DNA from 2 places in the Pseudomonas sp. NyZ201 genome. Region 1 is predicted to be linked to the other one. Evidence: riboswitches for the same ligand, from Rfam matches in the RefSeq annotation. Region 1 holds a riboswitch; the other holds the start of a gene.
What was found. A riboswitch is a leader RNA that binds a small molecule or an ion and turns the genes downstream of it on or off. The one in region 1 is predicted to bind cobalamin.
Positions count from the first base shown of each region.

Region 2: another riboswitch for cobalamin. It lies ahead of ACPFMA_RS15155 (CbtB domain-containing protein); the one in region 1 lies ahead of cobO (cob(I)yrinic acid a,c-diamide adenosyltransferase).

Region 1 covers NZ_CP187557.1:1,513,201-1,516,707, reverse strand. Annotated here, with positions in the region: gene bluB (5,6-dimethylbenzimidazole synthase) at 1-95, opposite strand, end outside; gene ACPFMA_RS06990 (cobyrinate a,c-diamide synthase) at 92-1,387, opposite strand; gene cobO (cob(I)yrinic acid a,c-diamide adenosyltransferase) at 1,384-1,995, opposite strand; cobalamin riboswitch at 2,113-2,322, opposite strand; gene ACPFMA_RS06980 (hypothetical protein) at 2,481-3,059, shown strand; gene ACPFMA_RS06975 (PQQ-dependent sugar dehydrogenase) at 3,155-3,507, shown strand, end outside.
Region 2 covers NZ_CP187557.1:3,414,913-3,418,419, forward strand. Annotated here, with positions in the region: gene cobN (cobaltochelatase subunit CobN) at 1-202, opposite strand, end outside; gene cobW (cobalamin biosynthesis protein CobW) at 206-1,276, opposite strand; cobalamin riboswitch at 1,371-1,571, opposite strand; cobalamin riboswitch at 1,628-1,846, shown strand; gene ACPFMA_RS15155 (CbtB domain-containing protein) at 1,944-2,132, shown strand; gene ACPFMA_RS15160 (CbtA family protein) at 2,142-2,837, shown strand; gene ACPFMA_RS15165 (cobalamin biosynthesis protein) at 2,837-3,262, shown strand; gene cobM (precorrin-4 C(11)-methyltransferase) at 3,292-3,507, shown strand, end outside.

The sequences.
Region 1 (3,507 bases):
ACCTCGCCACCACTGAAATGACGCATATCGCGACGTTCGCCAATGGCCCGGTAGATGGCCGCTCGCTCGGCCTCGCTGTAGGCGTGCTCGTTCATGGCGCCAGCAGCACCGCCAGCGCAGCGGGGTTGGACGGAAAGTAGAAGTGCACGTAGGAGGCCGTCAGCCGGCCGATACGGTACACCGCTTCCGCGCCGCGCCCGCCATTGGGGCTCTGGCCCCGGGCGATGGGCTCCAGTGCGGTGCTGGTCAGGGAATGGTGATAGGTATGGCCGCGCAGCGTGCCTTCCGGCAATTCCACGCTCTGCAATGCCAGGGCGGCAAGGCGCTTCTGCATGTTCGCCTCGCCCGGCAGGAGGCCGGCCAGTTCGGCCCGTTCGCCGGCGACATCGGTCAGGGCTTCGAGCAGGTAAAGCATGCCACCGCATTCGGCCAGCAGCGGCTTGCCGGCCTGGTGATGGGCACGGATCGCCGCCAGCATCGGTGCGTTGGCGGCCAGGGCATGGTGATGCAACTCCGGATAGCCGCCCGGCAGGTACAGGCTTTCGGCGTCCGGCAGTTCGCCATCATGGATCGGCGAGAAGAAGCGCAGCTCGGCGCCCATCTCCCGCAGCAGGTCGAGGCTGGCGCCATAGGTGAAGGCAAAGGCTTCGTCACGAGCCACGGCGATGCGCACGCCTTCCAGCATGGGCTCGATAGGCCGGGGAGCGGGCTGCTCGAAGGCCACGGGCGGCGGCAAGGAGGACTGGCAACTATCACCCAGGGCCTTGGCAGCAGCGTCGAGGCGCAGGTCGAGGTCGGTCAGTTCGCTGGCCTGGACCAGGCCGAGGTGGCGACTCGGCAACTCGATCCCGGTTTCCCGGGACAGGCCGCCGTACCAGCGCAAGCCTTCGGTCAGGCTGCCTTCGAGCAGTTGTGCATGGCGCAGCGAGCCAACCCGGTTGGCGAGCACGCCGGCAAAGGGCAGGTCGGGCTGATAACGGGCCAGGCCCAGTGCCAGGGCGCCGAAGGTCTGGGCCATGGCGGTACCGTCGATCACCGCCAGTACCGGCACGCCGAAGTGACGGGCGAGGTCGGCGCTGGACGGCGTGCCGTCGAACAACCCCATCACCCCTTCGATCAGGATCAGGTCGGCCTCGCCCGCCGCTTCCCAGAGCAGGCGCCGGCTTTCCTCGGCACCGACCATCCACAGGTCGAGCTGGTACACCGGGGCACCGCTGGCCCGTTCGAGGATCATCGGGTCGAGAAAGTCCGGGCCGCACTTGAACACGCGGACCTTGCGCCCCTGGTTGCGATGCAAGCGGGCCAGGGCGGCAGTGACGGTGGTCTTGCCCTGGCCGGAAGCCGGCGCGGCGATCAGCACCGCCGGGCAATGCCGGGTGTCGCTCATAGTTCGACGCCCTTCTGCGCGCGGATGCCGGCCTGGAACGCGTGCTTGACCATGCCCATCTCGGTGACCGTATCGGCCAGCTCGATCATTTCGTCCTTGGCGCCGCGACCAGTAACGATCACATGCTGCATCGGCGGGCGGGCCTGGAGGTCGGCGAGCACGCTGTCGAGGTCGAGGTAGCCGTGCTTGAGGGCGATATTCAGTTCATCGAGCACGACGAAACCGATCTGCGGGTCGCGCAACAGTTGTCGGGACACTTCCCAGGCAGCCTCGGCAGCGGCGATATCGCGCTGGCGGTCCTGGGTTTCCCAGGTGAACCCCTCACCCATGACGTGATAGCGCACCTGCTCGGGAAAGCGCCGGAAGAACAGTTCCTCGCCGGTGGCATTGCGCCCCTTGATGAACTGCACCACGCCGCATTGCATTCCGTGGCCCATGGCCCGGGCGAGCATGCCGAAGGCCGAGCTGCTCTTGCCCTTGCCGTTGCCACTGAGCACCAGCAGCAGGCCGCATTCGTTGGGGGCATTGGCGATACGCTCGTCGATCACCGCCTTCTTGCGCTGCATGCGCGCCAGGTGGCGTTGGTCACGTTCGGGGGATTCGCTCATCGGGGGTCTCCGCGGGCCACTGACGCCAAGCGGCGACAGCTGAGGGGATGGGGGCACGGAGGGACGCGCTGGCACCGGGCGCAAGGGCCCGGAGAACCGCGCACCACCCGCCGTGGTGCCGTTGACTGTTTGCAGGCCGGTCTCCGGGCTCACGAGCGGATCGCCGGGCGATCCTGACCGGGCGCCTTCCCGGGTTCGAACACCCAGTGGCCATGCGCGGTCTTGACTCGATTTACCGTTGCGGGGGCAGCGCCGGAGTCGCACCGGCTTCCCTGTTTCACCCGGTCGACCTTGCAGTCACGGGGCACCTGAAACACGTCGCGAAGGTTAGAGGGTTGGGCCCGGAGCGTCAATTGGAGACACCCATCACATTGCGACCAACGGCGCAACTTTCACGTTGTGCCACACTCCAAGCCAGTGATATCACATTGCCATGATTTTTCGCTGTAGCTGTAGCTCGTACAACAATGACCAAGGAGAGCAGCATGCAAGGCCTGATCATCAATAATCCTCGCCTGGAGTTCCTGCGTCCGGCACTTGAACGCTGGGGCGAATGCATCGAACGTTTCAACCAGACCCTGGGCGACAACGAAGGTCCGTACTGGCAAGGGATGCAAGGCAACCTGGGGCTGTTTTCGGCGGCGCTCTGGCAGGCCGAGCTGGTGACCTTGCAGGGTTACCAGAGCAAGAAACAGCGGGATGACGGCGACCGCGCCGCGCACTGCGACCTGCTGATCGCCAGCAAGGATGAATCCGCCTACCTGCACGCCCAGCAGCGCTGGCCCAGGGTCGGACGCCTGGACCTGGACGGGGCGCTGCAGGAGACGGCCACGCAGGCCAAGGCCATCGCCTATCCGAGCCAGTTGAAGATCGCGGCACTGTTCGTCAGCCCGAGCAAGCTGGGGCAGCATGCCAGCCCGGAGGAGTTGCAGGACCTGGTGGACGATCTGCAAAAGCACACCGCCTGTGCGATTGCCTGGTGTTTTCCGTATGGGTATCGCAAGTTGCATGACGAGGTGGGGCAGTACTATCCGGGAGTGGCGCTGCTCCTGAAGCAGGCCTGAAATACTTTGGGCTGCCTTGGAGCGGTCCCCGGTAATTGAACCTCCCTGCATGATTCAATCTCTGACTTCTTAGGATCTTCCCAAGGAGTCAGACCATGCCCACCCTGCGCCTCGCCATCCTGCTGGCCATCACCACCGGCCTGACCGCCTGCGGCGAATCCGCCCGCCTCCAGGTCACGGATGGCAGCGGCCCTTCGCCGCAATTGCCGGAGCCGAACAAGACCCTGATCCCCACGGTGAACATCGCCCCGGCGGTGGGCTGGCCCGACGGCAGCACGCCCAAGGCGGCCCAGGGCACGCGGGTGGCCGCGTTCGCCGATGGCCTGGACCATCCGCGCTGGCTGTATGTCCTGCCCAACGGCGACGTACTGGTGGCGGAAACCAACGCGCCGGAGAAGCCCGAGGACAGCAAGGGCATCCGCGGCTGGGTGATGAAGAAGGTCATGGC
Region 2 (3,507 bases), 1.9 Mb from region 1:
CCGAGGCGTGGTTCTGTACCTGCATGGGGTTGGCCAGGCGCAGGCTGGGGTAATCCTCCGGCAGCTCGCGGGCGGCTTCCGCCAGCAACGCCAGGTGCGAATCACCGCTGCAGAGAATCACCAGTTCGGCCGGGGTCTGGCCGAGGTCGGCAATGCTGTCGTCCGGCACGAAGCCGCCGGGCTGGGTCCGCAGCAGGTGCATGGATCAGGCGCCCAGGGCCGCGCGCAGCCGCGCTTCGAGGGCCGAGGCATCGAGGTCCTGGCCAATCAGCACCAGGCGGGTGATGCGCGCTTCGTCGCTGCGCCAGGCGCGGTCGAAATGCTTGTCGAAACGGCTGCCCACGCCCTGGATCAGCAGGCGCATCGGCTTGCCCGGAATCGCCGCGAAGCCCTTGACGCGCAGGATGCCGGTCTCGCTGACCAGTTGGGTCAAGGCGTCGAGCAGTAGGCTTTCGTCGGCTTCCGGCAGGTCGAGGGAGATGGAGTCGAAGGCGTCGTGGTCGTGATCGTCGTGGTCATCGTCGCCGTCATGGTGCGAATCATGGTGGGTGCGGCGGCCGTCGATATGGGCCTCGGACTCGGCCCCCAGGCCCAGCAGCACGTCCAGCGGCAGCACGCCCTTGCTCGCTTCGACCACCTTGACCGCGGGCGGCAGCTCTTCCTCGACCTCGGTACGCACGGCGGCCAGGGCTTCAGGGGCGATCTGGTCGCACTTGTTGAGAATCACCAGGTCGGCGCTGGCCAGTTGGTCGGCGAACAGCTCGTGCAGTGGCGATTCGTGGTCCAGGTTCGGGTCAAGCTTGCGCTGGGCATCGACCTGGTCGGGGAAGGCGGCGAAGGTGCCGGCGGCCACGGCCGGGCTGTCGACCACGGTGATCACCGCATCGACGGTGCAGGCATTGCGGATTTCCGGCCACTGGAACGCCTGGACCAGCGGTTTGGGCAAGGCAAGGCCGCTGGTTTCGATGAGGATCTGGTCCAGGTCGCCACGGCGCGCCACCAGCTCGCGCATCACCGGGAAGAACTCTTCCTGCACCGTGCAGCACAGGCAGCCGTTGGCCAGTTCGTAGACGCGGCCGTTGGCCTCTTCCTCGGTGCAACCGATGCTGCATTGCTTGAGGATTTCGCCATCGATGCCCAGCTCGCCGAACTCGTTGACGATCACCGCGATACGGCGGCCATTGGCGTTGTCGAGCATATGGCGCAGCAAGGTGGTCTTGCCCGAGCCGAGGAAGCCGGTGACGATGGTAACGGGAAGTTTGGCCAGTGTTTTCATGTCGGATGCCCTTGGCAGCATGGCGGGCATGGGGACGGAGGCCAGGCACCGTGCGGTCTGGACGCGTTCGCCACCGGATCACCCCGCCCGGTTAATGTGGAATCTGGTCGAGGCAGGTCTCCTGGCTTGCATTGTGTCCTCGGGACGCCATCGACGCCTTCCCGCCTTATATAACCGGCAGTGGCAATGGTCGGTGGGCTCAACGCCTACAGTTGCGGGGGCAGCCGCGGCTTCGGCACCGCGTTCCCGTCTTAGCTCCGACCCGTGTCGGAGAACCTCGAACCGGCAAGGCTACGCAGTGCCCGGAGGGCGGTCAACCGCTGTATTGACGGATGTCAACGCGCGTGATTTCCTAACGCAATTCGTTTGGGTGCCTTTTTATTGCAAAAGGTGAAACGGGAAACCGGTGCGCGGTGGTCTTCAAGACCGTGGCAAGTCCGGTGCTGCCCCCGCAACGGTAATCGAGGAAAACGTCTGATCCACTGTGCCAGCAGTCCGGCATGGGAAGGAGACGCCCAGGCCCATGGCCCCTTGAAAGCCCGGAGACCGGCCCACGACCGATTTGACCAAACCCGCGGTGGGCGGGCGACGTTGCACTCCTGGACTTCCATGCCCCGGAGTTCTTCGCGCTTGCCTGTTGCCACGACAACTGCAAAAGGAAAGCGCCATGCCCGTCACCACCACCGCCAGTCACGCCAGCACTACCTCCACCACCCTCAGCCAACGCGTCGTCGCTGCCGTCAGCGCCTCGGTACTGGGCCTGTGCCTGGTCTATTTCGCCGGCTTCTCGCATATCGAAGCGGTGCACAACGCCGCCCACGATACCCGCCACAGCGCCGCCTTCCCTTGCCACTGAGGTCGCATCATGTTCACTCGCATTGCCCGTACCGCGGGCTTTACCGGGCTGCTCGCGGCCTTGCTGCTGACCGTGCTGCAAAGCTTCTGGGTCGCGCCGCTGATTCTCCAGGCGGAAACCTACGAGGGCTCTGCACCGGCTGCCGCCCATGAGCACGAGCATGCCGACGCCGCCGCTGGCGAAAGCCATCACCACGACGCCGAAGCCTGGTCGCCGGAAGATGGCTGGCAGCGCGTGCTGTCCACCACCGGCGGCAACCTGGTGGTCGCGGTAGGCTTCGCCTTGTTGCTGGCGGGCATGTACACCCTGCGCAGTCCACGCAGCATCGGTGCCGGCGCGCTTTGGGGCCTGGGCGGGTTCGCCGTGTTCTGCCTGGCGCCGAACCTCGGCCTGCCACCGGAACTGCCCGGCACTGCGGCCGCAGACCTGGCCCAGCGCCAGTTCTGGTGGGTTGGCACCGCCGCTGCCACCGCTGTCGGCCTGGCACTGATGGTGTTTGCCGGCAACTGGGTGCTGAAAATCGCCGGTCTGATTCTGCTGGCAATTCCCCATGTGATCGGCGCGCCGCAGCCGGAAGTGCATGAAAGCCTGGCGCCGGAAGCCCTGGAATCGCAGTTCATTGTCGCTTCGTTGCTGACCAATGCCGGTTTCTGGCTGGCCCTGGGCCTGATCAGCGCCTGGCTGTACCGGCGGCAGTCCGCCTGATGGCCGTCCCGCCCGGCGTAGCGTCGCTGTACGCCGGGCTGGGTTGCCGGCGTGGCGCTCCGGCCAGCGAACTGGCCGGGTTGCTGCGCGATGTCATGCAGTCGCGCAACCTGCCTTTCGCCGCGCTGGTTGGTCTTGCCAGCATCGATCTCAAGCGCCAGGAACCCGGCCTGCTGCAACTGGCTGCCGATCTCGGCCTGCCCCTGCACTTCTTCAGTGCCGTGCAACTCGCTGCCTATACCCCGCGCCTTAGCCATCGTTCGGCCATTGCCTTTCAGCACAGCGGCTGTTATGGCGTGGCGGAAAGCAGCGCCCTGGCCCTGGCCGAACAACTGGGCGGCGGGCTGGCCGCACTGCGCGTCGAACGCATCGTGCGCGACGATATGACCCTGGCATTGGCCTGGCTCCCTGCTTCTGGCGGATAATCCGTCATTCCGTTTTCCAGAGACTTCCCATGACCGTCTATTTCATCGGCGCCGGCCCTGGCGATCCGGAGCTGATCACCGTCAAGGGCCAGCGCCTGATCCGCCGGTGCCCGGTCATCATCTATGCCGGCTCGCTGGTGCCCGCCGCTGTGCTCGACGGGCATAACGCCGAGACCCTGATCAACAGTGCAGAACTGCACCTGCAACAGATCATCGAGGCGATTGCCGCCGCCCATGCCAAGGGT